One region of the Streptomyces sp. NPDC002698 genome, then DNA from elsewhere that is predicted to be linked to it. Evidence: riboswitches for the same ligand, from Rfam matches in the RefSeq annotation. Region 1 holds a riboswitch; the other holds the start of a gene.
The links. Region 1 has a riboswitch for glycine ahead of gcvP (aminomethyl-transferring glycine dehydrogenase). Riboswitches for the same ligand answer to the same signal wherever they lie in the genome.

Region 1 (15,286 bases):
CTGGGTGTGCGTCTGCGCTGATCCGTGCCACCGGCGCGGGCCGCGGATCGTCCACCCGTTCTGTGCTCGACTACCCAAACGTCCCGGGCACGGCCTAGGGTTGCTGTGTGAACGAGCTCGATGTCGTAGGTGTCCGGGTCGAAATGCCCTCCAACCAACCGATCGTGCTTCTGCGTGAAGTGGGAGGCGACCGCTACCTCCCCATCTGGATCGGACCGGGGGAGGCGACGGCGATCGCCTTCGCCCAGCAGGGCATGGCCCCCGCACGACCGCTGACCCACGACCTGTTCAAGGACGTGCTGGAGGCCGTCGGCCAGGAGCTCACCGAAGTACGTATCACCGACCTGCGCGAGGGCGTCTTCTACGCCGAGCTCGTCTTCGCCAGCGGGGTCGAGGTGAGCGCCAGGCCGTCCGACGCCATAGCGCTCGCGCTGCGCACCGGAACGCCCATCTACGGCAGCGACGGGGTGCTCGACGACGCGGGCATCGCGATCCCGGACGAGCAGGAGGACGAGGTGGAGAAGTTCCGCGAGTTCCTCGACCAGATCTCGCCCGAGGACTTCGGCACCAACAGCCAGTGAGCCGGCCGGGCGGACGCCTCTCCGGGTGGCATTTGCCCGCGGCGAGTGTGGTGTGCCGCGGCCCGCGCCGGGAGCATTCGGCTAGCCTTTCCCCGCGGTAGGGCACGGGAAACCACTCTTAGGGTGATAATCACTCGGCGTGCCGAGTGTGGCGATCGTTGACGCGCCCCTGGTGACTGCCTACCGTCGAGAAGGCAGGTCAAGGACGGAGGTCGGCGTGAGAAGCAGCGGCGACGGTACGGCTGGGGGTGCTCCCGGACACGGTCCGGGAGAGAGCGGCCCGTACCCTCCCCCAAGCTCTCGGCTCGGCTCGAGCAGGGGGCGCCCTCAGCATGGCAGCGCGGCCGGTCACGTTCCGGTGCGGCCGGCGGCAGTGTCCGACGAGGAAGGGACTGTTCCCGAGGAGGTCGGTTATCGGGGGCCCACGGCGTGCGCCGCCGCGGGCATCACCTACCGGCAGCTCGACTACTGGGCACGGACCGGACTGGTCGAGCCCAGCGTCCGTCCCGCCTACGGGTCGGGGACGCAGCGCCTCTACAGTTTCCGGGACGTGGTGGTCCTCAAGATCGTCAAACGGTTCCTCGACACCGGGGTGTCGTTGCAGAACATCCGCACCACGGTCCAGCACCTGAGAGAGCGCGGCTTCCAGGACCTGGAGCGCATGACGCTCATGAGCGACGGCGCGACGGTCTACGAGTGCACCTCCCCGGACGAGGTCCACGCCCTGCTCCAGGGCGGCCAGGGCGTCTTCGGTATCGCCGTGGGAGTGGTGTGGCGGGACGTCGAGGGCGCCCTGTCCCAGTTGCACGGAGAGCGTGTGGACACCGGTGAGACGCTTCTCGCGCACCATCCCGCCGACGAACTGGCGCGCAGGCGCAACCGCGCGGTGTGAGCCGCCCCGATGACGTGATGCCCCGGCGCGCCGGGGCATTGTCAGTGGCGTAGGGCAGCATCGGAGACGTGAGAACCGCGCCCACGATCCTGCATCTCGACATGGATGCCTTCTTCGCCTCGGCGGAGCAGGCGTCCAAGCCGAGCCTGCGCGGGAAGGCCGTCGTGGTGGGCGGGCTCGGGCCCCGTGGAGTGGTCGCCACCGCCTCGTACGAGGCACGCGTCTTCGGGGTGAACTCCGCGATGCCCATGGCCCAGGCCCGCAGGCGGGCACCGAACGCCGCCTATCTCGTGCCGCGCTTCGGGCTGTACCGAGACGTCAGCGAGCAGGTGATGGGGCTGCTGCGGGCCCTGTCGCCACTGGTGGAGCCGCTGAGCCTGGACGAGGCGTTCGTGGACCTGGAGGCGGGCGGGACGGCGTGGGACGAGGCGTCGGCGCGGCTGACCGGTGCCAGGCTGCGCGCGGACATCCGGGCCGTCACGGGGCTCACGGGGTCGGTGGGGCTCGCCGCCTCCAAGATGCTGGCGAAGATCGCCTCGGAGCAGGCGAAGCCGGACGGTCTCGTCCTGATCGAGCCGGGCACCGAGCGCGCGCTGCTGGGACCGATGCCGGTGCGGACGCTGCCGGGCGTGGGTCCGGCCACCGGCGACCATCTGCGCCGGGCGGGCATCACCACCGTCGAGGAGCTCGCCGAAGCGGGCGAGGACGAGCTCGTACGGCTGCTGGGCAAGGCCCATGGGCACGCGCTGTTCGCGATGGCGCTGGCCCACGACGAGCGGCCCGTGGTGGCCGAGCGGGAGACCAAGTCCGTGTCGGTCGAGGACACGTACGACGTGGACATCCACGACCGGGTCCGGGTGGGGCTGGAGGTGCAGCGGCTCGCGGACCGGTGCGTGCGGCGGCTGCGCCGGGCCGGACTGTCGGGCCGGACCATCGTGCTGAAGGTGCGCCGGTACGACTTCTCGACGCTGACCCGGTCCGAGACGCTGCGGGGGCCCACGGACGACCCCGGAGTCGTCCGGGAGGCCGCCGCCCGGCTGCTGGAGGGCGTGGACACGACCGGTGGCGTCCGTCTGCTGGGGGTCGGCGTCACCGGGCTCGCCGACTACACGCAGGAGGACCTGTTCGCGCAGGCGCAGGCTGCGGCCGCGGGGGAGCCTGCGGCCGAGGAGCACGCCGCGGACGAACCGGCCGAGGCGGCCGCCGCGGACGGGGAGACGGTGCCGGCGGAGCGGCGGTGGCCCTCCGGGCACGATGTGCGGCATGCCGAGTTCGGACACGGCTGGGTGCAGGGGAGCGGGCTGGGACGGGTCACGGTGCGGTTCGAGACGCCGTACTCCGGGCCCGGCCGGGTGCGGACCTTCCGGACGGACGACGCGCGGTTGGAACCGGCCGACCCGCTGCCCCTGGTGGAGCGAAGACCCGAGGACGCCGGCGGGCTGCCGGCCGGTCCCGGGCCGTCGGTGTCAGCGGTCGGGACGCACGGCCCCGGCCCTGGGGATCAGGTGTCCTCCGACCCCGCGAGCCGGCCGAAGTCCCGGTCCGGGGGCGGAGGGGACGCCACGTCGAGTCCGTAGTGGTGGTAGAGCTGGAGCTCCTGTTCGGGGGAGAGATGCCGCCCGACGCCGAAGTCGGGGGCGTCCTTGATCAGGGCCCGGTCGAAGGGGATGCGCAGGGTCCCCTCGACGATCTCGCTGGGTTCCAGGGGCACGAAGGCGTCCCTGCTGAACAGCCCGGTGCGTATGGCCGCCCACTCCGGGACACCGGTCGCGTCGTCGAGGTAGACCTCGTCGATCGTGCCGATCTTGGTGCCGTTGCTGTCGAACGCCTTGCGGCCGATCAGGTTGCGCGGATCGATGTCGGTCTGCACGGTCCCTCCAGTGGTCGCAAACTCATCCGTAAGTACTACAAAAGAGCACATTTGTGAAGGTGGCCACTCGAAGGCTGCCGTCGTGTCCTCGCTGGTAGGCTGGCAAGTGGCTGCTGATCCCGTGCGGGAGAGTTCTCCGGATTTCACCGGAGGCGCCGAAGGAGCAACTCCTCCCCGGAATCTCTCAGGCTCACGTACCGCACGGACGAGGTCACTCTGGAAAGCAGGGCGGGTGCCGATGGCCTCCGCCCTCACCGACGGTGAAAGCCGGATCGTCCACGGGACCATCCGGTGAAACTCTCAGGTTGAGATGACAGAGGGGGAGGCCATCGGGGTGCCCGTGCCGGGGTGCCCCTCGAAGGTCGCGTCAGACCAGGAGGCCTCCGCCATGACCGCCCCTCGCATTCCGCTCTCCGAGCTCGAACAGGGAATTCCCTTCGAGCAGCGCCACATCGGACCCGACTCCGAAGCCCGGGCCAAGATGCTCGCGCAGGTCGGATACGGCTCGCTCGACGAGCTGACGGCCGCCGCGGTGCCGGATGTGATCAAGAACGCCGAGGCCCTGAAGCTGCCGGCCGCGCGCACCGAGGCCGAGGTACTGGCCGAGCTCCGCTCCCTCGCGGACCGCAACCAGGTGCTCGGTTCGATGATCGGCCTCGGCTACTACGGCACGTTCACGCCGCCGGTGATCCTGCGCAACGTCATGGAGAACCCTGCCTGGTACACCGCGTACACGCCGTACCAGCCGGAGATCTCGCAGGGCCGTCTCGAGGCGCTGCTGAACTTCCAGACCGTCGTCGCCGAGCTGACCGGGCTGCCGACCTCCGGCGCCTCCCTCCTCGACGAGGGCACCGCCGCCGCCGAGGCCATGGCGCTGTCCCGCCGGATGGGCAAGAACAAGAAGGGCCTCTTCCTGGTCGACGCGGACGCGCTCCCGCAGACCATCGCCGTCATAGAGACCCGTGCCGAGCCGACCGGTGTCGAGATCGTCGTCGCCGACCTCGCCGACGGCATCCCGGCCGACCTCGCCGGGCGCGAGATCAACGGCGTGCTGATCCAGTACCCGGGCGCCTCCGGTGCCGTACGCGACATCAAGCCGGTCATCCAGCAGGCGCACGAGCTGGGCGCGGTCGTCACCGTCGCCGCCGATCTGCTCGCCCTGACCCTGCTGACCTCGCCCGGCGAGCTCGGCGCGGACATCGCGGTCGGTACGACGCAGCGCTTCGGTGTCCCGATGGGCTTCGGCGGTCCGCACGCCGGCTACATGGCGGTCCGCGAGAACTTCGCGCGCAGCCTTCCCGGCCGTCTCGTCGGTGTGTCCGTGGACGCCGACGGGAACAAGGCGTACCGCCTCGCCCTGCAGACGCGTGAGCAGCACATCCGCCGGGAGAAGGCGACCAGCAACATCTGCACCGCCCAGGTGCTGCTCGCCGTGATGGCCGGCATGTACGCCGTCTACCACGGCCCCGAGGGCCTGCGGACCATCGCACGGCGTACCCACCGCTACGCCACCGTCCTGGCCGCGGGTCTCACCGCCGGCGGCGTCGAGGTCGTGTACGGCGCGTACTTCGACACGCTCACCGTGCGGGTCCCGGGCCGCGCCGCCGCGATCGTGGCCGCCGCCCGCGCCAACGGCGTCAACCTCCACCCCGTCGACGCCGACCAGGTGTCGATCTCGTGCGACGAGACGACCACGCGCGAGCAGCTCGCCGCCGTGTGGACCGCGTTCGGCGTCGAGGGCGACGTCGAGGCGCTGGACGCGAGCGCCGAGGACACCCTGCCGGCCGCGCTGCTGCGCACCGACGAGTACCTCACGCACCCCGTGTTCCACGACCACCGCTCCGAGACGGCGATGCTGCGCTACCTGCGCAAGCTCTCCGACCGCGACTACGCGCTCGACCGCGGCATGATCCCGCTGGGCTCCTGCACCATGAAGCTCAACGCGACCACCGAGATGGAGCCGGTCACCTGGCCCGAGTTCGGGCAGCTCCACCCCTTCGTGCCCGCCGAGCAGGCACAGGGCTACCTGACGCTGATCCACGAGCTGGAGGACCAGCTCGCCGAGGTCACCGGCTACGACAAGGTGTCGCTCCAGCCCAACGCCGGTTCGCAGGGCGAGCTGGCCGGTCTGCTGGCCGTCCGCGGCTACCACCGCGCCAACGGCGACGACCAGCGCACGGTGTGCCTCATCCCGTCCTCAGCGCACGGCACCAACGCCGCCAGCGCCGTGATGGCCGGCATGAAGGTCGTCGTCGTGAAGACCGCGGACGACGGCGAGATCGACGTCCAGGACCTGCGCGCCAAGATCGAGCAGTACCGCGACGAGCTGTCGGTGCTGATGATCACGTACCCCTCGACGCACGGTGTGTTCGAGGAGCACGTCGCCGACATCTGCGCCCAGGTGCACGAGGCCGGCGGCCAGGTCTACGTCGACGGCGCCAACCTCAACGCCCTGGTGGGTCTCGCCAAGCCGGGTCACTTCGGCGGCGACGTCTCGCACCTCAACCTGCACAAGACCTTCTGCATCCCGCACGGCGGCGGCGGTCCCGGCGTCGGCCCGGTCGGCGTGCGCGCGCACCTGGCGCCGTACCTGCCGAACCACCCGCTCCAGCCCGAGGCCGGTCCCGAGACCGGTGTCGGCCCGATCTCGGCCGCTCCCTGGGGCTCCGCGGGCATCCTGCCCATCTCCTGGTCGTACGTCCGGCTGATGGGCGGCGAGGGCCTCAAGCGCGCCACGCAGGTGGCCGTGCTCTCCGCCAACTACATCGCCAAGCGCCTGGAGCCGCACTACCCGGTGCTGTACACCGGCCCCGGCGGTCTGGTCGCGCACGAGTGCATCATCGACCTGCGCCCGCTCACCAAGGCGACCGGCGTGAGCGTCGACGACATCGCCAAGCGCCTGATCGACTACGGCTTCCACGCGCCGACGATGTCGTTCCCGGTGGCCGGCACGCTGATGATCGAGCCGACCGAGTCCGAGGACCTGGGCGAGCTCGACCGGTTCTGCGACGCGATGATCGCGATCCGTGCGGAGATCGAGAAGGTCGGCAGCGGCGAGTGGTCGGTGGACGACAACCCGCTGCGCGGGGCGCCGCACACGGCCGCCGCGCTCGGCGGCGACTGGGAGCACCCGTACAGCCGCGAGGTGGCCGTCTTCCCGGCCGGTGTCTCGGCCGCCGACAAGTACTGGCCGCCGGTGCGCCGCATCGACCAGGCGTACGGCGACCGGAACCTCGTCTGCTCCTGCCCGCCGCTGGACGCCTACGAGGACTGATCAGCGCTCGGCACGTGGACGCCTACGGGGAGTGACCATCCTCGGACATGCGTCGGGGCCGGTTCGGAGAGTACGTCTCCGGGCCGGCCCCTTGTGTGTCTGGGCGGCCTGACGCGGCCGCCCGGGGTCGTGCTGGCTCAGGCGGCCGTCATCACCGGCGCGCCGCCCAGCGGGCGGTGCGGGGCGATGATCTGGCCGTCCGGCAGGAGCTCACCGGTGTCCTCGAAGAGCAGAACGCCGTTGCACAGCAGGCTCCATCCCTGCTCCGGGTGATGCGCCACGAGGCGGGCGGACTCCCGGTCGGCTGATTCGGCTGAGGGACACAGTGGCTGGTGCTGGCACATGGATGGGATCTTTCGCTGGGTCGAGATGTGAGTGATGGCTGTGGTGTCTGTCTTGCGGCTCGAGGTACTCATTGCCGCCCCCCGTTGATGAGTGGTCTGGAACCCAGTGTTGCCCCACGGGCGCCGATCCGCAGGGATTTGAGAGCACCGCTTCTCACAGGTTGATGACGCATCCCCCGTGGGGAGGGTTCACCCCGACTGCGCCGTCCTTTCGGGTGGTTCGAGGGGGCCGGATCGGGCTAGTCCAGTTGGGTGCTCGGCGCGTTTCCCCTCGTACGAGCGGTCTTAGGCCCTAACGAGCGGGCCGCTCTCGGGGTTCGTGACAGCGCCGTGCCCCGCGGCAGGTTTACCCGTGTGGGCATGGCTGCGGGGCACGGACGCGAAGGGCGGAGACTCGGACCGGCGAGTCGGAGACTCAGGCCGGCGAGCTGAGGAGCGGTGCCGGGGTGACCCGGTGGGTGAGGACCGGCAGCAGCTCGGTGACGAGGTACGGCCGGTGCGCGGCGATGCCGGGCGGGGCGGGTGCGAGCGGGACCAGGAGGTCGGTGGCGGCCGGATGGCCGGTGGCGCCGTCCGCGGCGCAGTCGCCGTGCAGCCAGAGCGTCAGCATGTACAGCTCCGGCACGGACAACAAGCGTGCTTGGTAGGGCTGTTGCATGGTCTCGGCCTGCCGCAGGGCGAGCTCGGTGGCGGTGACGTAAGGGCCCTCGAAGAAGCGCGAGAAGGCCCAGCCGTCCGGGGTCAGCATGGTGTCGGCGGCGGCCACCGCGCGATCGCCGGAGCGGATCAGGAAACGCCACCCGGCGAGCCGGGTGGCGGAGGCGCCCGCGGGAGTGATGCGATCCAGGACGTGGACGGGCAGCGGGAGTTCGGGGGTGACAGGTCCCTGTGCCAGGCGCAGGGACGGGGTACGGGCTTCGCGGACAGCGGTGGGGGAACCGAGTGCCGTGAGTACGGTGCGCAGGGCGGGCGCGGGAGCCGGGGGTACGTGCAGCGGCATGGTGGGTCGCCTCTCATTCGACAGGCACAGTGGCGCGAGGGCGGGGGCGGACGGCGCTGTCAGCTCTCGGGTCAGAGGGCGAGGGGTCTGGATCTGCCGACAGGGTGTCGCCTGCCGCCGTCACCGTGACGACAGGACCTAGGACCGCGAGCGCCAACTCTCTGCCTCGGTAGCGGAGTTTATACGACGCGTGTTCAGGCGGTGTTTCGTCTAGTCGCCCCGAATTCGAAGAACAAGTCGATATCCGGTCGGCGAAATGCGGGATTCATCCCGGTTCTGCGCGATCGAATCGCGGTGACCTCGGAATACTTCGCCCGAGCGGTCGGCCGATTCTCGTCGGCGTTTTTCACGAGATCGTTCCGGACGGCAAACTTGCTGAATGCTCCATGCCTCGTGAATGTGCCCGGGGCCGATGTCCAGACTAGCGGCCGAAGAGCGCGCGCGGGACGTTATGGATCGTGTTGCCTGGGCATCATCCCCCGTGACCCGGGACGCCAGGGCCGGAACGTCGGCCTGCCCATCCGAGGAGGGACACTTCGATGGGGGAGAAGGTCGTGGCAGGGACGTTCGGCCTGTCCGATCGGCAGCGCCACCGCGACAAGCTCCGGCAGTGTCTGGCGGGGCTGGAGCGACTGCTGGAGGAGAAGCGGTTCGACCGCCCGAAGAACCTGATGGGCCTGGAGATCGAATTGAATCTCGCGGGCCCCGACGGCATGCCCAGAATGATGAACGGGCAAGTACTCGAAAGGATTGCGAGCCGCGACTTCCAGACAGAACTCGCCATGTTCAACCTGGAAGTCAACATAGCCCCACACCGATTGGGCGGCCGGGTATTCGACCGGCTCGCCGAGGAGATCCGCACCTCGCTCGCCTACGCCCACCGGAAAGCCAGTGAGGTCGACGCCGGAATCGTCATGATCGGTATTCTGCCGACGCTCGGCCAGGACGATCTGGTGTCCTCCAACCTGTCGGACGTCGACCGCTACACGCTGCTCAACGATCAGATCGTGGCCGCGCGCGGAGAGGATTTCGAACTCGACATCGACGGTGTGGAGCGTCTGGTCTGCCGGTCGGCGTCCATCGCCCCCGAAGCCGCCTGCACCTCCGTGCAGTTGCACCTCCAGGTCACACCGGGCCGGTTCGCGGACGTGTGGAACGCGGCGCAGGCGGTCGCGGCCCCACAGGTCGCGGTCGGCGCCAACTCGCCCTTCCTGTTCGGGCGTGAGCTGTGGCGGGAGTCGAGGCCCCCGCTCTTCCAGCAGTCCACCGACACCCGGCCGCCGGAGCTCCAGGCACAGGGAGTCCGGCCGCGCACCTGGTTCGGCGAACGGTGGGTGACCTCGGCGTACGAGCTCTTCGAGGAGAACCTGCGGTTCTTCCCGCCGCTGCTGCCCATCTGCGACGAGGAGGACCCGCTCGGTGTCCTCGACGCCGGGGGCGTGCCCAGGCTCGCCGAACTGGTGCTGCACAACGGCACGGTGTACCGCTGGAACCGGCCCGTGTACGGCATCGCCGACGGCGTCCCGCATCTGCGCGTCGAGAACCGGGTGCTGCCCGCGGGGCCGACCGTCACCGACGTCCTCGCCAACGCGGCCTTCTACTACGGTCTGGTCCGCGCGCTCGCCGAGGAGCAGCGTCCGGTGTGGACCCGGCTGTCCTTCGAGGCGGCCGCCGCCAACTTCGACGCGGCCTGCCGGCACGGCATCGACGCGCGCCTGGAGTGGCCGCGGCGTGGCCGTTACGGCGGGACCACGCAGGTGGACGCCGTGAGCCTGGTGCGCGACGAACTGCTGCCGCTGGCCGCCGCCGGCCTGGACGCCTGGGGTGTCGAGCCCGCCGACCGGGACTTCTATCTGGGCGTGATCGAGGACCGGTGCAGACTGCGCGTCAACGGCGCGACCTGGCAGGCGGCCACCTTCCACCGGGCGCTGGAGAAGGGGCTCGGCCGCGAGGCCGCGCTGGCCGCGACGACGCGGCGCTACGGCGAGCTGATGCATCTCGGGGAGCCCGTGCACACCTGGCCGGTGGGACTGCCGGAGCCGGTTCCGCTGGGGTGACGCGCGGCGGTGCGGGTGCGCTCGGCCGCGCCGGGCATCCGGCCTCGGGGTGTGTCGTCGAGGCGCCTTTACGACGGTCCGGCGGGGAGGCGGGACAGCGGGCCCGCGGGGGCGGGCGGTCGTGGCTGGTGATGGCGTTCGCGTGGCTCGCGTGGCTCGCGTGTCCAGGCGGTCGTGGTCGGTCCGGGGCGCCCACGTGGGTGTGGTCAGCCCGGGTTGTACGCGTGGTCGTGGTCGGTTCGGGTCGCCCGCGTGGGTGTGGCAGCCGGGGTTGTGCGCCTGGGTGTGGCAGCCCGGGTGGCACGTGCGGGCGTGGTCAGCCGGGGTTGCCCGCGCCGGCGGCTGTGATCGCCTTGAGCATCGCCGCGTGGATCTGTGAGGGCTCGTTGACCCGCTGGCCGGAGCCGCCGGTCGCCCTGGCGATCTGGTCGACCTCCCGCCGGTCGCTGTCGGGGCCCACCGCGATGGCGATCAGCGGCACCGGGTGCTCCGGGTCGGCCAGCTTCTGGAGCTCGGAGACGAGCTCGGACCGGGAGATGCTGCCGGGGTCCCGGTTGACCCCGTCCGTGAGGACGACCAGCGCGTTGAACCGGCCCTTCGCGTAGGAGGCGACCGCCTCCTTGTACGCGGCGAGCGTGGTGTCGTACAGACCGGTCTCTCCGTGCGGGACCGGCTTCAGGGACTTGAAGGCGGCGGTCAGCCTCGCGCGCTGGCCGCCCTTCTTCTTGCCGTCCCCGAGCCGCCCGGTCGGCACCAGCACGCGGTAGTCCTTGTCGCCGTCGAGCTTCGTGGAGAACTTCCACAGCCCGATCTCGTCCTCGGCGTTGAAGGTGGCGAGGGCCTGGAGCAGGGACTCCTTCGTGACGTCCATACGGGACCGGCCGTCGCCCGGCAGCGTGACGCCCATGGAGGAGGAGGCGTCGACGACCGTGGTGATCCGGGCGCTCTCCACCGTGATCGTCCACATGCCGAGGGCCTCCTGGACCGCGCCTTTCGACGCGGAGTCGGCCAGGATCCGCGTGTACGGCTGCGGGGACCTTCCGCCGGCCTCGGCGACGAGTGTGGCCGACGGGCTCTCCGCGTCCGTGCGGAACCCGAACACCCGCAGGAACTGCCGGGGTGCCGCCTCTCCGAGCAGGGTCATGAACCGCAGGGCCGCACGGCCCTCGTCGGTGCTCAGCCGCGGCTCGTCGACCAGCGTGTACGGGTAGTCGAGCAGCGGCGAGCCGTCCTCGGGGTAGAAGAGGTCGAGGTCCTGGCCGCCGTCCGGCGCGCTGTTGTGCGCGAACGCCGCCTGCTCGGAGAGGATCAGCGCCTGATTGCGGCCGGCGCTGTCTCCCCCGGTGGCCGAGCCGTCGCGCGCCAGAGTGCCGAGGAGTTCGGTGTCGCTGTCGGACGTGTGCCGCGAGAGCGCCTTGGCCATGGCGGCCGCCCGGACGTCACCGTCCTTGACGTCGGAGGTGGCCGCGCTGATCCTGGCCAGCGCGAGCAGTCCCGTCGAGCTGCGGGCGGGATCGACCGCGCCCAGTTCGAGCTTCTCGGCCCGCGTCGTCCCCCCGGCCAGCTCGGTCCAGGTGTACGTCTTCGCGGGCCAGCCCAGCCTCTTGGCGGCCGACGGGACGACAGCGACGCCGATGGGTGAGGACGCGACGTTGCCCAGGCTGGTGACCTGCGTGGCGGAGCCGGTGTCGGCGACCCGCTCCACCCACGCGTCGGAGTCCGGCACCCACACCTGCACGTCGGACTTCCTGCCCGCCCCGAGCGAGGCGGCGACCTCGTACGACTCGCGCGCCGTCACGCCGACGTCGAGACAGCGGCCGTCCGAGGTGACGTTCTTCTCGCGCGCGTCCCTCGCGACGGCCCGTAGCGCGGGCGCGATGTCCGGCGAGGCGGCCACCTCGATGTGCACGACATCGTCCTCGCAGGAGCCTCCGAAGGAGAACAGGCTCCCGCGGACCGCGGCGGCCGTGCCTCCGACGACGGTGAGGACGAGTGCCGTCGCGAGGGCCGTATTGCGACGGCGTGCGCGGATCCGGGGGTCGGCGGAGCCCGCCCGTCGAGCGTCGGGCAAGCTGTGACGTCCCATGACGGTGAGGTCCTCCCAGACGAGCCTGAGCCGTGAGACAGCCGCAGAACAGGCGGAGGGGGATGTACGCCCCGTACGGTGCCCGCCCCCGACGGCCTGTCGCGCACGATCTTCGTAACTTCTTTCGAGACCCTAGCGGGGCGAGGACGGGGATGCGGTGGGAATACCCAACTGGAGGCGGGAGTGCAGGTGGAGGCGGGATCGGTGGCCGATTCTTTTCCGGGGGAGAGGCTGACCCGACGGATTCTCCGGGACGAGACGCTGCTCGTCCTGGCGCTGTCGCTCGGCGCGAGCGGAGTGTCCGCGCTGATCAGTTTTGTCGGATCGGTCACGAAACCCGGAGGTCTCAAGGACCAGGCGGCCACCCTCAACGCCTCGGCGGCGCCGGGCCGGCCCTGGCTCGACCTGGCCTGGCAGCTCTTCGGTATCGCGTCCGCCCTGGTGCCGGTCGCGCTCGTCGCGCACCTGCTGCTGCGCGAGGGACAGGGCATGCGCGTGATCGGCTTCGACCGTACGCGCCCCTGGCCGGACCTCGGACGCGGCGCCATGGTCGCGGCGGTGATCGGCAGTTCGGGAATCGCCTTCTATCTGGCGGCGCGCGCGTTCGGCGCCAACCTCACGGTGGTGCCCGAGGCGTTGCCGGACGTGTGGTGGAAGTTCCCCGTGCTGATCCTGTCGGCCGTGCAGAACGCCGTGCTGGAGGAGGTCATCGTCGTCGGGTATCTGCTGCGCCGGCTCGGGCAGTTGGGCTGGACACCGGGGACGGCGCTGATGGCGAGTGCGGTGCTGCGCGGCTCGTACCACCTCTACCAGGGCATCGGCGGGTTCGTCGGCAACATGGTGATGGGTGTGGTCTTCGTGTATCTGTACCGGCGTTGGGGCCGGGTCGGACCGCTCGTGGTCGCGCACTCGCTGCTCGACATCGGTGCCTTCGTCGGGTACGCGCTGCTCGCGGGGAAGGTCGGATGGCTCCCGACGGCTTGAGCCGCGCTCGCGAGGAATGAGCGGTGGAGCCGGTTCCCGAAGGGGTGCGGCGGATCCGGTTCCGGAAGGGGCGTACGACCGTCTCGTACGCCCCTTCTCGTGTGCCGTCGTGCCCTCGTGCGGGGCCTGGCGTACGGGTCCCGGGGGTCGTCGTGCCGGATCCCGCGGGCCCGCTAGACGAGCAGGTCGCCCTCGATGACCGTGACCGCGTGGCCCGAGAGCAGCGTGCGGTCGCCGCGCACTTCGGTGCGGACCAGGCCGGAGCGGGGGGAGGCCTGCAGGCCGGTGAGGGCGGGGCGGCCGAGGCGATCCGACCAGAACGGGGCCAGGGCCGTGTGGGCGCTGCCGGTGACCGGGTCCTCGTCGATGCCGACGTTCGGGAAGAAGCAGCGGGAGACGAAGTCGTAGCCGCGTGACGGGTCTTCGGCGCGGGCGGTCGCGATGATGCCGCGCTCGGAGTAGCGGGCGAGAGCCCTGTGGTCCGGGGCGAGGGCGCGGACCGTCTTCTCGTCGGCGACCTCGACCAGCAGGTCACCGGTGTTCGGGCCGGTGTCGAGGGTGCGGAGCGGCTCGGCACCGAGCGCCCCGGCGACACCGTCGGGGGTCTCGACCGGGGTGAGGGGCGCGGTCGGAAAGTCGAGGGTGATCGAGCCGTCGGTCTCCGGGGTGGCGATGAGGACACCGCTGCGCGTGGCGAAGCGCACCGGGCCGTGGTGGGCGCCGGTGGTGGTGAGGACGTGTGCTGCCGCGAGGGTCGCGTGTCCGCACAGGGCGACCTCGGTGGCGGGGGTGAACCAGCGCAGCGCCCAGTCGGCCTCGCCGCCCTCCGGCAGGCGGTGGGCGAACGCCGTCTCCGCGTGGTTGACCTCCGTGGCCACGCTCTGGAGCCAGGAATCGTCGGGGAAGGAGTCGAGGAGGAGGACCCCTGCCGGGTTGCCGGCGAAGGGGCGGTCGGTGAAGGCGTCGACGATACGAATCCGCATGCTCCGAAGCTAGCGGCGCCCGCGGGCCACGGGCCAAGGCCAATCCGGGGGATCTGGCCCTTTGCCGTGCGCGGTCAGGGTCCGCCATCACCGGACCCCCGTCGTCCCGGGCAACTCGGACCAGAACGCCGCGAGCCGCTCGGGGCCGAGAACGCACGGAAGGGGGTTGTCATGCGAACGGTACCGATATATCGTTGACGCATCGCGACCGATCAACGATGGAATGGAGTGATTGCGATGCGTTCCCGTGGAGAAGACTTCGGATACGAGCACGGACACGGACATGGGCACCACGGCGGACCCGGCCATCGGGGTCGGGGCGGCTTCGAAGGGCTGCGGGGGGCCTTCGGGCCCTTCGGACCGGGTGGTCCCGGTGGCCCCGGCTTCGGCGGACCCGGTTTCGGACCGGGCCCCTGGGGCGGGCGCGGCGGCCGGGGCGGACCGCGGGGCAGGGCGCGGCGCGGCGACGTACGCGCGTCGATCCTCGCGCTGCTCAAGGACCGGTCCATGCACGGTTACGAGATGATCCAGGAGATCGCCGAGCGCAGCGGCGGGGCGTGGAAGCCCAGCCCGGGTTCGGTGTACCCGACCCTTCAGCTGCTGGAGGACGAGGGCCTGATCACCAGCGAGGCCGAGGGTGGCAAGAAGCTGTTCTCGCTCACCAAGTCGGGCCGCAGCGCGGCCGACGAGGGTCCCGACGCGCCGTGGGAAGAGGCCGGGCGCGGGGTCGACTGGGAGACGCTGCACGAGATCCGGCAGGCCGGTTTCGGTCTCATGGAGGCCTTCGGCCAGGTCTGGAAGACCGGCAGCAAGGGCCAGCGCGACAAGGCGCTGGCGGTCATCAACGAAGCCCGCAAGAAGCTGTACCTGATCCTCGCCGACGAGGACTGACGGCGTGTTGTGGTACCTGCCGGCGCCCCGTGGAAGTGTTTCCGCGGGGCGCCTGTCGGTCTACGGAGCGCCGGGCGCCGCTTCGGACGTCGCGCGGACGCGCGAGACTCAGGCCACCAGCCCGGCCAGCTTGCGCAGCGACTCGTCGAGGGCGGCCGTCGCCGAGTCCTTGAGCTTGCCGGCCATCAACGAGACGGCCGCACCCGTGAACTCCCCGTCGATGCGCACCGAGGTGGCGTCGCCGTCGGGGGTGAGCGTGTAGCGGGTGGTGACGTTCACCGACATCGGGCCCTTGCCGCGGATGGCCAGGGTGCGGCCGGGCTC
Region 2 (15,286 bases), on a different contig from region 1:
CACCGCGGCGGTGGTTCTCGGCTCCGCGGCCGGCTTCCGGGTCTTCGTCACCAGCCGCGACGATGTCAAGCGCAAGCGAGCCGTGGCGCTGGGCGCCGAGGCCGCGTTCGAAGCGGGGGCCCGGCTGCCGCAGCGGGTGGACGCGGTCCTGGAGACCGTGGGCGAGGCCACCTGGTCGCACTCGGTCCGCGCGCTCAAGGACGGTGGCCGGCTCGTCGTCTCCGGCGCCACCAGCGGCCCCAATCCGCCGCTGGGGGAGCTCCAGCACATCTTCTACCGGGAGCTCAGGGTCATCGGCTCGACGCTGGGCAGCAAGAAGGAGCTCGCCGCACTCCTCGACTTCTGCGTGGCCAAGGGCGTGCGGCCCGTGGTCGACTCGGTGTTCCCGATGCACGACATCCGCCGGGCCTTCGAGCGCATGGAGCGGGGCGACCTCTTCGGCAAGATCGTCCTGACGATTCCGTAACCGCGTACAACCGTGCCTGACCGTACGGTGGACGGTGCCGCGTGGCCCGACGGCTCTGCACGGACGACGCAGCCGAACGGACCGGGGCGCGCCGCTCGTTCGCGGCGCGCCCCGGCCCGTTCGGCTGCGTCCATGAGCCGGAAGGTCCGTGAACCGGTACGTCCGTCATGTATCGCCCGTGGATCAGTGGCCCATGCCGAGGCCGCCGTCGACCGGCAGCACCGCCCCGGTGACGTAGCTCGCTCCGTCGGAGGCCAGCCAGGTCACCGCGGACGCCACCTCGTCGACGGCGCCGTGCCGGCCCAGCGGAATCTGGCCGCGGATCTGCTCACGGCGCTCCTCGGGCAGTCGCTCGGCCATGTCGGTGAGCACCAGGCCGGGCGCCACCACGTTCACGGTGATGCCCCGCGAGCCGAGCTCACGCGCCATGGAGCGTGCCATGCCGATCATCCCGGACTTGCTGGCCGCGTAGTTGGCCTGACCGACCGTGCCGGTCATGCCGGCCACCGAGGACATCAGGATCACCCGGCCCCAGCGTCCCTTGAGCATGCTGCGCGCGGCTCGCCGGGAAACCCGGTAGGCGCCGGTCAGGTTGGTGTCCAGCACCGAGGTGAAGCGTTCCTCGGTCATCCGCAGCAGCAACGTGTCCTGGGTGATCCCGGCGTTGGACACCAGGACCTCGACGGGCCCGTGTGCGTCCTCGACCTCCTTGAACGCGGCCTCCACCTGTTGGGTGTCGGTCACATCGCACCGCACACCGAAGACGCCCTCGGGCGGTGCGCTGCCGCGGTGGGTCACCGCCACCTTGTCGCCGTTCTCCAGGAAGGCACGGGCGACCGCCAGCCCGATGCCCCGGTTTCCTCCGGTGACCAGCACGGAACGTGCCATGGTTGAAGTCCTCTCGTACGTGTGATTCAGGTCGTCGGCAGGGCGTCCGCCGCCACCACGGCCTCGCCGCGCACCGTGAGCGTGCCGTCCGCGAGCCGGACGGCCAGTGCGATCCGTGCCAGGAGCTCGCCGTCGGCGCCCCGCTCGACCGCGGTGACGCGTCCGGTGCAGTGCGGCCGCGCGTGCACCGGAGTCGGCGCCGAGAAACGCGCCTTGAGGGAGCGGACGGCACCGAGCGGGACCCAGGAGGTCACCAACCTGCCGAGGAAGGCCATCGAGAGCATGCCGTGGGCCAGCACGTCGTCGAAGCCGGCGGCTCGGGCCGCTTCGGTGTCGATGTGGATCGGGTTGTGGTCGCCGGACGCGCCGGCGAACAGGGCGAGCGTCGCCCGGGTCACCTCGTCCGGGTGCAGACCGGGAAGTTCCCGGCCCACCAGGGACGTCGACGTCGGTGCGGTCATTGCTCACCCGCCGGGTGACGCACCAGGATCACCTGATGCAGATCGGCGACGGCGGTCCCGTCGGGGCGGGTGACCGCCGTGTCGCGGACCACGAACTCCATGGTCCCGGCGCGCCGCCGGTACACGTCGGTGATCACGGGGGAGAAGACCAGCTCGTCGCCGGCGTGTGCCGTCTCGTGGTACCTGAAGGACTGCTCGGTGTGCAGGACCCGGCTCGGGTCCACCTGCGGTCCGTCCGGTCCCCAGGCGTCCGCCTGATGCTCCAGTTCGAGACCGAAGAGAAAGGTGGGCGGCACGGGCAGGTCGTGGTGGCCGGCCTCCCGGGCGCGTTCCGGACTGGTGAACTCGGTGTCCTTCAGCCCGATGACGCTCCCGAAGAACTTCAGCCTGCCCCGCTCCACGGTGACCGTGAAGGGTGTGAGCCGGGCTCCGGGCGACAGCCCCGGGCCGGTTGCGTTCGTCCATGGTGCGGTGTCGGCCATGCGGCACTCCCACTCGGTGAGCGGCCCGCCTCGGAGAGCCGCGTGGGGGAGGCTCTCCGGGGCGGGCCTGGTTCGGGCACGCCGAGGTGCGGCTGTGCCGGCTGCCTACTTCTCGATGCAGAACTCGGCGACAGGCCAGCCCACGTGCCGCTTGTCGGTGGCGATGTAGCCGAGGAGCTGGTCCCCGGCCTTGAGCTCGGTGACGTTGAGCACCGCGGCACCCGGGCCCAGCACGCGGACGTGCCAGTCGTCCTGGACGGTCAGGCTGACCTCGACGCCCTCCGGCGAGAGCGCGCGGATGGTCAGCAGCGGACGCGACTCCAGCTTCACCCGCCCGACCACGATCCGGCGGGTCCTGCCGTCCGCGGTGACACCGAGAATCGTGCTGCCGGCCTTCAGCTCGCTGAGGTAGTTGGTGCGGTTGTCCTCGCCGAGGACGTACGAGTGCAGGGCGCCGGCGTTGACCCGGAAGGGGCGCGTCGGCATGTACGGCAGCGGGTGGGTCTCGCTCACGCCGAGAATGAAGCCCGAGGCGTACGAGCCGATGAGGATGCCCTCGTCCTTGCCGAAGTGGGTGCAGGTGTCGACGCACACCCGGTCGCCGAGGCCGTTGTGCTCGATGGACTGGACGGTGAGCGTGGTCAGATCCAGGTCCGGGGTCTTGGCGCCGAGCAGCTCGACCAGACCGAACACCTCGTTGGAGTCCTTCGCCCCGTACAGCAGGCCGTCGGATCCCTTCTCCAGCACGTCGACGATGATCCCGGCCTCTTCGAGATCGCCGGCCTCGCAGATCAGGCGGCCCGGGGACTTGTCGGCCGCGGCGATGACGATCTCCAGCGGGATCTTGGTGGGGTCGCGGAACCTGACGAGCGTGTTCGGCAGCGCGATGGCCGCGGCGCAGGCCAGCCGCAGGGTCGGGTCGTCGACGACGTCGATGTAGGCGCCCACGGACGTACCGCCGTCCACGGTCAGCTTGAGCTTGTCCAGCTCCTCGACCTTGGAGACGGGGGTCAGGATGATGTCGGCGATGTCCGCGGCCTCGGGCGGAAGCGGCGCGTCGGCGGCCGGCAGCAGGACTTTGAGGACGGTCGGCGGCAGCGCCGCGAGCACCTCCAGTTTGTCGTCGAGGACACCTTCGAGGCGCGCGTGGACGGCGGCGTCGACGACGGCCTCCTGGTGCTCGGCATCCACCGAACGAAGATCTATCCAGGCAAACTTCACGGACTGTCCCTTCCAGGAATGCGGGAATACAGAAATGCAGGAATGCAGGGCCGCAGGGCCGCGGGCATGCGGCAGGGCGGCTGGGCGGGGGGTGCGGAGACGCCGGCGTTCAGAAGAGGGAGGACAGCGCCTTGAGACGGCCCTCGATGACGGCGAGCAGCTGGAGCGCCTCGGCCTCGCCCTCCCCGGCGCCGAACAGCCGGGTGAAGACGAACTCGCTCTCGTCGTCGGACACGGCGATGAGCCGGGTGAAGGCGCGGTGATCACCGTGCTCGGAGCTCACGCGGAAGTCGACGACTCCCGTCGCGCGGTCCGCCGACGAACGCACCTCGACCGGGCCGAACGGCGTGTCCACGCTCCAGTGGTCGCTCTCCTTGCGTGACGCGCGTGCGAAGTCGGTGCACCAGGCGGGCAGTCGCTCCGGATCGGAGACCACCGCGAACACGTCGGCGAACGGCGCCGAGATACTGATGCTTCCTGTCACGCTTCCCATGCAGACTCCCTCGCTGGGTACTTGTGCGGAGTGGTGGAGAAAGGCGGACCGTGAGCCCGCCGGCCGGTGAGGCCAGTGCGCGCGTGGTGCCCGGTCGGTGTGTGCTGTCCGGCCGGCGCGCGGTGGAGCCGGGTCAGGCGAAGTCCTCGGGACCGCACCAACGCGTCACCAGCGCCCCGTAGTTGAGGCCGGCGCCGAAGGCGGCCAGCACCACGCGGTCGTCGGGTGTGACCTTTCCCGCGTCGACGGCGTCGCGCAGGACCAGCGGGACCGAGGCCCCGGAGGTGTTTCCGATGTGCTGGATGTTGGTCAGCGTCTTGTCCCGCGGCTGGCCGAGCGTGTCCATGATCGTGTGCACCATGTGCCGGTTGGCCTGGTGCAGGGCGAAGAAGTCGATGTCGTCGAGGCCGAGGCCCGCGTCGGCGACCGTCTTCTCGATGAGGCCCGGGACGCTGCCGAGCACGAAGTCGCGGATCCCGCGGCCCACCATGACGGTGAAGTTGTCCCCGAATCCGGACTGCCGCCGCTCGCCGGTCTCGGTGAACCGGGGCTCACGCGTCACATAGCCGGTGGACTGGCCGGACGGCTCGCTGCCCAGGCGCGCCGGGCCCAGCCCGCCGGCACCCGAGACCACCGGCTCCAGCAGATAGCAGGCGGCCGCGTCGCCGAAGATGACGGCGACGGTGCGGTCCTGGGGGTCGAAGATCTTCGTACTGACGTCGGCGAGGACCACGGCCACCCGGCGGTAGGCTCCCGAGGCGATGAAGTTGGCGCCGACCTCCAGCGCGTAGACCGAGCCGGGGCAGCCACCGCTGTTCACGTCGAAGCCGGGGGTCCCGCTGATTCCCGCCTTGCCCATGACGGTGACGGCGGTGCTCGGCAGCATCCGGTCGGGGGTGTACGTCCCGCAGATCACCAGGTCCACGGAGGCCGGGGAGACGCCGGCCCGCTCGCACGCGTCCAGCAGCGCGCGGGCTCCGAGGTCCGAGGTCCAGTCGTCGGGGTCCGAGTAGTGCCGGGTTTCCACGCCGATGTTGGCGCGGATCCACTCGTCGGTGGTGTCGAGCGTCCGTTCCAGTTCCTGGTTCGTCACCAAGCGCTCGGGGATGCTGATGCCGATCTCCCTGATCCCGGCGGTGACGCCGGCTCGGGGGCCGGCGACGGCATGTGCCATGTCCTGCACCTTTCCGGCCGCCCTGGGCGGCCTGGAGTCGTTGCCCGGTCGGGGCGGCCTGGTCCGCTCAGCTCTGCGCGTCGGCGTACGTGGCGAGCCGGGTGTAGTCGCCGCGGTGGAACACCAGCGGCTCCCGGTCCGCGTCTCCCAGGTGCAGTGCCTCGACCCGGCCGAGGACGATCACGTGGTCCCCGGCCTCGCCGAACGTCTCCACCGAGCACTCCATCGACACCAGGGCACCCTCGACCAGTACCGAGCCGCGCGGCCCCACGAGATCGCCGAGTCGGTGCTGCGCCTGTACGCCGACCGGACGGTCGCGGGAGGCGAAGAGCGCCGACACCTGGCGCTGATCCGCGGCGAGGAAGCTCAGGGTGAACTCCCGCCGCTGGGCGATCCGCCGGGCCACCCGCCCTTCGGGCCGCAGGCAGACCGACATCAGCAGCGGGGCGAGCGATACGGACGTCACCGAGTTGACGGTCAGGGCCTCGGTGCTTCCGCCCGACCCGGACGCCACCACCGCGACGCCCGTGGGGAAGCGGCCCATGGCGTTCCTGAATTCCCCGCTGTCGACGACGGGCCGCGCCACCGCCCCCTTGTCGAGCATCGAATCCCTCCTTCGGAGCTTGACCGTGTCCACCTGCTGTGGCCTGCCCTGAACACTGCGGTGCGGGCGACGGAACCGGAACGCTCATCGGGAGAGCACCTTTGGGCTCGACCAAAGAGCAGGAGACAGGTGCAGGCGGGGGCGGCAGGATTTCCCCCGAAGGCCCGCCTGCCGGGGCCCGTCACCGTCGCGCGGGCGGTCGCGACCCGGGGTGCGAAGGCTCCGTGGCCGCGGCCGGCGGGCAGCAGAGTACGAAACCGTTTCGTTTCTGGCGAGCGGGCTCCGCTCTCCGGCAGCCCGATTCCCCCTGTCTCCCGGAGCCCTGTTCCTCCACGCCTTGTTCTCGCCCCACCCGCCCGCAGATCCGACCACCCGACCGGGAGTACGCCTCGTGGCCACGTTTCTCTACAGACTCGGCAAGTTCGCCTTACGGAGGCGGCACTTCGTCGCGCTGATCTGGGTGGCGCTCCTCGCGCTCGCCGGGTTCGGCGCCGCGTCCGCGCCGACGGCCGCCTCCAGCTCCTTCTCGGTCCCCGGGACCGAGGCGCAGAAGGCGTTCGACCTCCTCGACCAGCGCTTCCCGGGATCCAGCGCCGACGGCGCCACCGCCCGGATCGTCTTCAAGGCGCCCGACGGCGAGAAGATCACCGACGCCCCGGACAAAGCGGCGGTCACCAGGACCGTCGCCGCTCTCAAGTCCGGCACGGACCAACTGGCCTCGGCCACCGATCCGTTCACGGCCGGGGGCGTGAGCAAGGACGGCACGACCGCGTACTCCTCACTCAAGTACAAGGTCTCGTCGATGGAGCTGACCGACGCGACCCGTGACTCGCTGAAGGGCGTACAGGCCGAACCGGCGCACGGGGGACTCGTCGTGGAGATCGGCGGTGACGCGCTCCAGGCCCCGCCCGAGACCGGTCCGTCCGAGATCATCGGCGTCCTCGTCGCCGCGATCGTTCTCGTCATCACCTTCGGCTCGCTGCTCGCGGCCGGGTTGCCGCTGCTGACCGCGATCATCGGTGTCGGCATCGGTGTCTCGTCCATCACGGCGCTCGCCGACGCACTGGACCTCGGCACCACGACGTCCACCCTCGCGATGATGATCGGCCTCGCCGTCGGCATCGACTACGCGCTGTTCATCGTCTCCCGCTACCGCGCCGAACTGGCCGAGGGACACGAGCGCGAGGAAGCCGCCGGACGGGCCGTGGGCACGGCCGGCTCCGCGGTCGTCTTCGCCGGACTCACCGTGGTCATCGCCCTGGTCGGTCTCTCCGTCGTCAACATCCCGATGCTGACCAAGATGGGCGTCGCCGCCGCCTGCACAGTCGCCGTCGCGGTCCTCATCGCGCTCACCCTCGTCCCCGCGCTGCTCGGCTACGCGGGCAAGCGCGTCCACGGGCGCAAGGCCCGCAAGGCCCTCGAAAGCCATGGGGTGACTGCGGAGAAGCCCAATCGGGGTACGCGCTGGGCGCGGTTCGTCCTGGGCCGCCCGGTGTGGCTGCTGCTCGCCGGCGTGGTGGGCCTCGGTGCGGCCGCGGTGCCGGTGGCCTCGCTGAAGATGGGCATGCCGGACGGTGGCTGGCAGCCGCCCCACACCACGCAGCGCAAGGCGTACGACACGCTCTCCGACGCCTTCGGCCCCGGCTTCAACGGCCCGCTGGTGACCGTCGTGGACGCCAGGAACTCCCGGAACGCCAAGCAGGCCGTCGCCCGGGTCGAGAAGGACATGCGCGCGCTGCACGGTGTCGCGGTGGTGAACCGGGCCGCCTTCAACAAGGCGGGCGACACCGCGACCATCACCGTCATCCCGAAGTCCAAGCCCAGCTCGGCCGAGACCGAGGACCTGGTCCACGCCATCCGCGACGAGAGCGCGGCCATCGAGGCGGACACCGGCGCCGAGGTCCTGGTGACCGGCGCCACGGCGATGAACATCGACGTCTCGCAGAAGCTGAACGACGCGCTGGTCCCCTATCTGGCGCTGGTGGTGGGCCTTGCCTTCCTGCTCCTGATGCTGGTCTTCCGCTCGGTCCTCGTTCCGCTGAAGGCCGCGCTCGGCTTCCTGCTCTCGGTGGTCGCCGCCCTCGGCGCGGTCGTCGCCGTCTACCAGTGGGGCTGGCTCGGCTCGCTCTTCGGGGTGGAACAGACCGGACCGATCATGTCCATGATGCCGATCTTCATGGTGGGTGTGGTGTTCGGCCTGGCGATGGACTACGAGGTCTTCCTCGTGACCCGGATGCGGGAGGCGTACGTCCACGGCGAGCAGCCGTCGGACGCCATCGTCACGGGGTTCCGGCACGGGGCCAGAGTGGTCGTCGCGGCGGCCGTCATCATGATCGCGGTGTTCTCCGGCTTCATCGGCTCCAGCGAGCAGATGGTGAAGATGATCGGCTTCGGTCTCGCCGTCGCCGTCTTCTTCGACGCGTTCGTGGTCCGGATGACGCTCGTCCCGGCGGTACTGACCCTGCTCGGCGACCGGGCGTGGTGGCTCCCGAAGTGGCTCGACCGCGTGCTGCCGAACGTGGATGTCGAGGGTGAGCGTCTGCGCAGGCAGCTCGCCGCCCGGCGGGATCCCGACTACGAGGAGGACCGGGAGCCGGCCCGCGCCTGAGACATCGGCCGACGCCTGAGACGCGGGCCCGCGCCTGAGACGCGGGCCGGCGCCGGGGGGTACCTTCCCGGCCGTCTAGCACTCGATGATGTTGACCGCCAGCCCGCCCCGGGCCGTCTCCTTGTACTTGACGCTCATGTCGGCGCCGGTCTCCTTCATGGTCTTGATGACCTTGTCGAGGGAGACCATGTGGGAGCCGTCGCCGCGCATGGCCATCCTGGCGGCCGTGACGGCCTTCACCGCGGCCATGCCGTTGCGCTCGATGCAGGGGATCTGGACCAGGCCGCCGACCGGGTCGCAGGTCAGGCCGAGGTTGTGCTCCATGCCGATCTCGGCGGCGTTCTCGACCTGCTCGGGGCTGCCGCCCAGCACCTCGGCGAGCGCGCCGGCCGCCATGGAGCAGGCCGAGCCGACCTCGCCCTGGCAGCCGACCTCGGCGCCCGAGATGGAGGCGTTCTCCTTGAAGAGCATGCCGATCGCCCCGGCCGCGAGCAGGAACCGTACGACTCCGTCCTCGTCGGCGCCCGGCACGAAGTTGATGTAGTAGTGCAGCACCGCCGGGATGATGCCCGCCGCGCCGTTGGTGGGGGCGGTGACGACCCGGCCGCCCGCCGCGTTCTCCTCGTTGACCGCCATCGCGTAGAGGGTGATCCACTCCATCGCGTGGGCCAGCGGATCGCCCTCGGCGCGCAGCTGGCGGGCCGAGAGGGCGGCACGGCGGCGGACCCGCAGACCGCCGGGCAGGATGCCCTCGCGGGTGATGCCGCGCGAGACGCAGGCCTGCATGACGCGCCAGATCCCGAGGAGCCCCTCGCGGATCTCCTCCTCGGTGCGCCAGGCCCGCTCGTTCTCCAGCATCAGGGCGGAGATCGACAGACCGGTCTCCTTCGTGAGCCGCAGCAGCTCGTCACCCGTGCGGAACGGGTACTTCAGGACCGTGTCGTCGAGCTTGATGCGGTCCTCGCCGACCGCGTCCTCGTCGACGACGAAGCCGCCGCCCACCGAGTAGTACGTCTTCTCCAGGACGAGCTCGCCCGAGGCGTCGTACGCGAAGATCGTCATGCCGTTGGCGTGGTAGGGCAGGGCCTTGCGGCGGTGCAGGACCAGGTCGTCGTCGAAGGAGAAGTCGATCTCGTGCTCGCCGAGCAGGTTGATCCGGCCCGAGGACCTGATCCGCTCGACCCGCTCGTCGGCGCCCTCCACGTCCACCGTCCGGGGCGAGGCGCCCTCCAGGCCGAGCAGCACCGCCTTGGGGGTGCCGTGGCCGTGGCCGGTCGCGCCCAGGGAGCCGTACAGCTCGGCGCGTATCGAGGTGACCGGGGCCAGCAGGTCCTCGTTGCGCAGCCGCCGGGCGAACATGCGCGCGGCGCGCATCGGGCCCACGGTGTGGGAGCTGGACGGGCCTATGCCGATCGAGAACAGGTCGAAGACCGAGATGGCCACGGGAACTCCTTGCTGGTTTCGCCGGACGCCGTTGTCCGACGGAGGTGGTGCGGGACTGCATGGAACGGGGCACCGCGCTCTGCTTCCAGTGTGCGCGGTGCCCCGGATATCCGTACGAAGGGAAAACGTACGGGGGAAAACATGCGGCGAATAGCCTACGAACTACTTCAGGCCGGGGTACAACGGGTGCTTGTCGGCCAGAGCGGACACACGGGCCTTCAGGGACCCCGTGTCGTAGGACGGCTTCAGCGTCTCGGCGATGATGTCCGCGACCTCGGTGAAGTCCTCGGCCGTGAAGCCGCGGGTGGCGAGGGCGGGCGTGCCGATGCGCAGGCCGGAGGTGACCATCGGCGGGCGCGGGTCGTTCGGGATGGCGTTGCGGTTGACCGTGATGCCGACCTCGTGGAGGCGGTCCTCGGCCTGCTGCCCGTCCAGCTCGGAGTTGCGCAGGTCGACCAGGACCAGGTGCACGTCCGTGCCCCCGGACAGGACGTCCACGCCGACGGCCTTCACGTCGTCCTGGACCAGACGCTCGGCCAGGATGCGCGCGCCGTCCAGCGTGCGCTGCTGGCGCTCCTTGAAGTCGTCCGAGGCGGCGACCTTGAAGGAGACGGCCTTGGCGGCGATCACGTGCTCCAGGGGGCCGCCCTGGAAGCCCGGGAAGACCGAGGAGTTCAGCTTCTTCGCGAACTCCTTCTTCGCCAGGATGATGCCGCCGCGGGGGCCGCCGAGCGTCTTGTGCGTGGTGGAGGTGACCACGTCCGCGAACGGCACCGGGTTCGGGTGCAGACCCGCCGCGACCAGACCCGCGAAGTGGGCCATGTCGACCCACAGGAGGGCGCCGGCCTCGTCCGCGATCCGGCGGAACTCGGCGAAGTCGAGCTGACGCGGGTACGCCGACCAGCCCGCGATGATCACCTTCGGGCGGTGCTCCTTGGCGAGCCGCTCGACCTCGGCCATGTCGACCAGGCCGGCCTCGTCCACGTGGTACGCGACCACGTCGAACTGCTTGCCCGAGAAGTTCAGGCGCATGCCGTGGGTCAGGTGGCCGCCGTGGGCCAGGTCCAGTCCGAGGATGGTGTCGCCGGGCTGGGCCAGCGCGAACAGCGCGGCCTGGTTGGCGGAGGCACCCGAGTGGGGCTGGACGTTGGCGTACTCGGCGCCGAACAGGTCCTTGACCCGGTCGATGGCGATCTGCTCGGCCACGTCGACGTGCTCGCAGCCGCCGTAGTAGCGGCGGCCCGGGTAGCCCTCGGCGTACTTGTTGGTCAGGACCGAGCCCTGGGCCTCCATGACCGCGACCGGAGCGAAGTTCTCCGAGGCGATCATCTCCAGCGTGGACTGCTGGCGGTGCAGCTCGGCGTCGACGGCGGCGGCGACGTCCGGGTCGAGCTCGTGCAGGGGGGTGTTCATCAGCGACATGCGGGTGACTCCTCAGCCGGCCGTGAAGGCGGTGTACTCGTCGGCGGACATCAGGTCCTCGGGCTCGCCGGAGACGCGCACCTTGAACAGCCAGCCGCCCTCGAAGGGCGCGGAGTTCACCAGGGCCGGGTCGTCCACGACGTCCTGGTTGGCCTCGACGACCTCGCCGTCCACCGGGGAGTACAGGTCGCTGACGGACTTGGTCGACTCCAGTTCGCCGCAGGACTCGCCCGCGGTCACCGTGTCACCGACGGCCGGGAGCTGGGCGTAGACGACATCGCCGAGCGCGTTGGCCGCGAACTCGGTGATGCCGACCGTCGCGACGCCGTCCTCGGCGACGGACAGCCACTCGTGCTCCTTGCTGTAACGCAGCTGCTGGGGGTTGCTCATGACCTGAATTCTCCTGTACGCGGTGGAGTGATGATGGAGGGAAGCGCGGGTGACCGGGCGGATGTGCCCAGGGTCACGTCCGGGGCCCGGCGAGGGGCGCCCGTCGGTACCGGCGCCCGACGGGCGTCCGGTTCATGTCCGGCCGGTGCGGACCAGTGTCACTTCTGCCGCTTGTAGAACGGCAGCGCCACGACCTCGTACGGTTCGTGGCTGCCCCGGATGTCCACGCCCACACCGGTCGTGCCCGGCGCGGCGTGCGCGGCGTCGACGTACGCCATGGCGATCGGCTTGCCCAGGGTCGGGGACGGGGCGCCGGAGGTGACCTCGCCGATCACCTCGCCGCCTGCGACGACCGAGAACCCGGCGCGCGGCACGCGGCGGCCCTCGGCGATCAGCCCGACGAGCACGCGCGGCGGCTCGGAGGCGGCACGCTCGGCGGCTTCGGTCAGGGCCGCGCGCCCCACGAAGTCACCGTCCTTCTCGAACTTCACGACCCGGCCGAGGCCCGCGTCGAAGGGGGTCAGCGCGGTGGTCAGCTCGTGCCCGTACAGCGGCATGCCGGCCTCCAGGCGCAGCGTGTCGCGGCAGGACAGGCCGCAGGGCACGAGACCGGCCGGGGTGCCCGCGTCGGTGAGCGCCTGCCACACCTTCTCGGCGTCGGCGGGGGCGACGAACAGCTCGAAGCCGTCCTCGCCGGTGTAGCCGGTGCGGGCGATCAGGGCAGGGACGCCGGCCACCGTGCCCGGCAGGCCCGCGTAGTACTTCAGGCCGTCGAGGTCCGCGTCGGTGACCGCCTTGAGGATGCCGGGGGACTCGGGGCCCTGCACGGCGATCAGCGCGTACGCGTCACGGTCGTCGCGCACCACGGCGTCGAAACCGGCGGCACGCCCGGTCAGCGCGTCCAGCACCACCTGGGCGTTGGAGGCGTTGGCGACGACCATGTATTCGTGCTCGGCCAGCCGGTAGACGATCAGGTCGTCCAGGATGCCGCCGTCCTCCTGGCAGATCATGGTGTAGCGGGCGCGGCCGACGCCGACGGTGGCGATGTTGCCGACCAGCGCGTGGTTCAGGAGGGCCGCGGCCTCGGGGCCGGTGACGGTGATCTCGCCCATGTGGGAGAGGTCGAAGAGACCGGCCTTCGTGCGGACGGCGACGTGCTCGTCACGCTCCGAGCCGTAGCGCAGGGGCATGTCCCAGCCCGCGAAGTCGGTCATGGTCGCGCCGAGCGAACGATGCAGGGCATCGAGCGCGGTGTGACGGGGTGCGTTGCTGCTCATCGGTCTGGCTCCCAAGGCATGACGGCGAGGTCGTTCCTCCCCATCTGTCATCGGAACCTGAGAGGTTCATCACGACCACACGAATCGGTGGTCCTGACTTGCACCTTGGGTGGAGCCGCCGGAGCGGCCCGCTTTTCAGATGTGCCTCGCCCGCGCGGTAACGGTGCCTGAGAGATTCAAGGGAGGGACTTGCTCCTTCGGCGCCCGGGTACACGTACCCAGGACTCTCCCGCGCGGATTCAAGCGGCCGGTATGCAGTTGGCGCGGCCATCATCGCACGCGCTGTCGGATCACGGCAGCCCGCCATCTGTGACGGGGCTGTGGCAGTCCGCGTACGGAAATGGGAAGCGCCGGGCATTACCTTCTCTTTACACTCGACGGGGATGGGACTCCACATCCAAGGGGAGGACGGTCACGGTGAACAGGACCAGGGCGTACGCGACGACCTCGGGTCTCGCGCTGCCCGAGCAGCCCGGCGCACGGGCCCGGGAGGCTCGCGGAGCGCGTCCCGCGGTCGTCGTGCGGGATCTCCGCGACCGGGTCGGGCGCAGTCCGCACGGCCTCCGCTTCGGGGCGCAGGACCTCGTCGTCGTCGCCGGGCTGCCCGGCAGCGGCAAGTCGACGCTGATGCGGCGGGCCGTGCGGGGCGCCCGCGTCGACTCCCAGGACACCCGCGAGCGCTGGGACGGCCGGATGCCCGGCCTGCTGCCGTACGCGGTCTACCGTCCCCTCGTCCGCCTCGCGCACTACGCCGGCCTGCGCCGCGCCCTGCGCGAGGGCGGCGGACTCGTCGTGCACGACTGCGGTACGCAGACCTGGGTGCGCCGCTGGCTCGCCCGCGAGGCCCGGCGCCGTGGCGGCGCGCTGCACCTGCTGCTGCTCGACGTCACACCCGGCACCGCGCTGGACGGCCAGCGCGAGCGGGGCCGGGGCGTCTCGCGCTACGCCTTCGCCCGCCACCGCGGCGCGATCGCCCGGCTGCTGCGCTCCGCCGAGACGGGAGACCTGCCCGAGGGGTGCGGCTCGGCGGTACTGATCGACCGGGACGCGGCGGACGTGCTGCGCAGGATCGACTTCGGCCACTGACCGGTCACGGTGGCCCACTAACCTTTCCAGCCGGAACAGTGGTTCGAAGCGGGCGGTAGACAGATGGACTTTCCGGCACAGGCGCACCCCCATCCGCACGGCGGTTGGCCCGGCAACGAGCTGGAGGAGGTGTTGTCCTCCTCCCTGGGCGTACCCGGGCCCTCGGCGGGCGCTCGCATCGTCGAGGTGCTCGGCCGCAGCTTCGTATGGGTGCCGCTGCCCAATGGCGGCGGCCCGAACAGCGGTCCGCTCGATCTGCCCACGATGGACATCGGGGGCCAGGCCTTCGTCCCCGTCTTCAGCTCCGAGGAGCAGTTCCGCCAGGTCGTCGGCGGTCACATGTCGTACACGATCGCGCCCGCCGTGGAGTTCGCCCGCGGACTTCCCCCGCAGGTCGGCATCGTGGTGAACCCGGACGGCGTGGTCGGCGTGCCGCTGCCGCCCATGGCCGTGGCCGAACTGTGCCGGGCCGGGCGGACCGAACTGGACGGGGCGGCCAGCGGCGGCCGGGTGCGGCTCTTCGAGCCCGACTGGCAGGACGATCCGGTGGACTTCCTCGCCGCGGCCTCGGCGGAGTTCGCCGCGACGGGTGTCGTCCTGAGCGCCCGCCGCTGTCTGGCCAGCGTCGAGGGCGACGAACCGGTCATGTTCATCGGCGTCGAGCTCGCGGCGTGGGAGGGCGACGCCCGTGCCCTGCCGCTGGACGCCCTGGGCCGTGCTCTCGGCCGCGTGCCGGTCGGCATTCCGGTGAACCTGGTCCTTCTCGACGTGACGCAGGACCCGGTCGGCGACTGGATGCGTGCCCAGGTGCGCCCCTTCTACCTGCACGGTCACTGAACGGCACCCGCGCCGGGAGTGCCCGGCCGGACCGCACGCCCGCCGCGCGGGGCCCTCGGCCGCCCCGCGCGGCGGTTCCCGGCTCTCGACTGCTTCCCCCGGCGGAGCACGATCGCCGCATAAGCTGGTTTCATGGCCTGGTCGAGGTGTTGACGCATGTCGGTAACCGGTGCCTCGGGCGTAAGGGATGAGTTCGTCGTGAATTGTTCGCGAAGGGGCGGTTGAAGGTGAGCGCGTCGGGCACGGCCGCGGCCGGGCAGGTCGAGCACATGCTGCGCCAGGTGACTCCCGGGCGTTACGACGCCTACGAGGCGCTCCTTCGCGCGCTCGCGACCCCGTCGTCCGGCCAGGTGTGGATGCTGCTCTGGCACGGCCAGGCCGGCTCCCCGGACGCCCAGTACGGGAACATGCAGGTGGACGGCCTGGGGTACGCG

Region 2: it holds a riboswitch for glycine, as region 1 does, so the genes downstream of both, gcvT (glycine cleavage system aminomethyltransferase GcvT) here and gcvP (aminomethyl-transferring glycine dehydrogenase) in region 1, are expected to answer to the same signal.

The regions. Positions count from the first base shown of each region.
Region 1 is NZ_JBIAQM010000004.1:7,649-22,934, forward strand. Features, by position in the region: gene ACFYW9_RS07105 (MerR family transcriptional regulator) at 1-21, shown strand, start outside; gene ACFYW9_RS07110 (bifunctional nuclease family protein) at 108-581, shown strand; gene ACFYW9_RS07115 (MerR family transcriptional regulator) at 799-1,473, shown strand; gene ACFYW9_RS07120 (DNA polymerase IV) at 1,542-3,050, shown strand; gene ACFYW9_RS07125 (PRC-barrel domain-containing protein) at 2,975-3,343, opposite strand; glycine riboswitch at 3,458-3,553, shown strand; gene gcvP (aminomethyl-transferring glycine dehydrogenase) at 3,732-6,617, shown strand; gene ACFYW9_RS07135 (DUF5999 family protein) at 6,755-6,961, opposite strand; gene ACFYW9_RS07140 (hypothetical protein) at 7,377-7,961, opposite strand; gene ACFYW9_RS07145 (glutamate--cysteine ligase) at 8,501-10,018, shown strand; gene ACFYW9_RS07150 (substrate-binding domain-containing protein) at 10,335-12,104, opposite strand; gene ACFYW9_RS07155 (type II CAAX endopeptidase family protein) at 12,288-13,088, shown strand; gene ACFYW9_RS07160 (PhzF family phenazine biosynthesis protein) at 13,262-14,071, opposite strand; gene ACFYW9_RS07165 (PadR family transcriptional regulator) at 14,309-14,962, shown strand; gene ACFYW9_RS07170 (SRPBCC family protein) at 15,071-15,286, opposite strand, start outside.
Region 2 is NZ_JBIAQM010000007.1:294,865-310,150, reverse strand. Features, by position in the region: gene ACFYW9_RS13915 (zinc-binding dehydrogenase) at 1-466, shown strand, start outside; gene fabG (3-oxoacyl-ACP reductase FabG) at 650-1,354, opposite strand; gene ACFYW9_RS13905 (MaoC/PaaZ C-terminal domain-containing protein) at 1,381-1,815, opposite strand; gene ACFYW9_RS13900 (MaoC family dehydratase N-terminal domain-containing protein) at 1,812-2,297, opposite strand; gene ACFYW9_RS13895 (3-dehydroquinate synthase II family protein) at 2,403-3,518, opposite strand; gene ACFYW9_RS13890 (SRPBCC family protein) at 3,628-4,011, opposite strand; gene ACFYW9_RS13885 (3-oxoacyl-ACP synthase III family protein) at 4,145-5,185, opposite strand; gene ACFYW9_RS13880 (flavin reductase family protein) at 5,253-5,789, opposite strand; gene ACFYW9_RS13875 (MMPL family transporter) at 6,181-8,397, shown strand; gene ACFYW9_RS13870 (L-serine ammonia-lyase) at 8,473-9,840, opposite strand; gene glyA (serine hydroxymethyltransferase) at 10,003-11,262, opposite strand; gene gcvH (glycine cleavage system protein GcvH) at 11,275-11,652, opposite strand; gene gcvT (glycine cleavage system aminomethyltransferase GcvT) at 11,811-12,929, opposite strand; glycine riboswitch at 13,075-13,171, opposite strand; gene ACFYW9_RS13850 (AAA family ATPase) at 13,347-14,015, shown strand; gene ACFYW9_RS13845 (enhanced serine sensitivity protein SseB) at 14,079-14,852, shown strand; gene ACFYW9_RS13840 (enhanced serine sensitivity protein SseB C-terminal domain-containing protein) at 15,080-15,286, shown strand, end outside.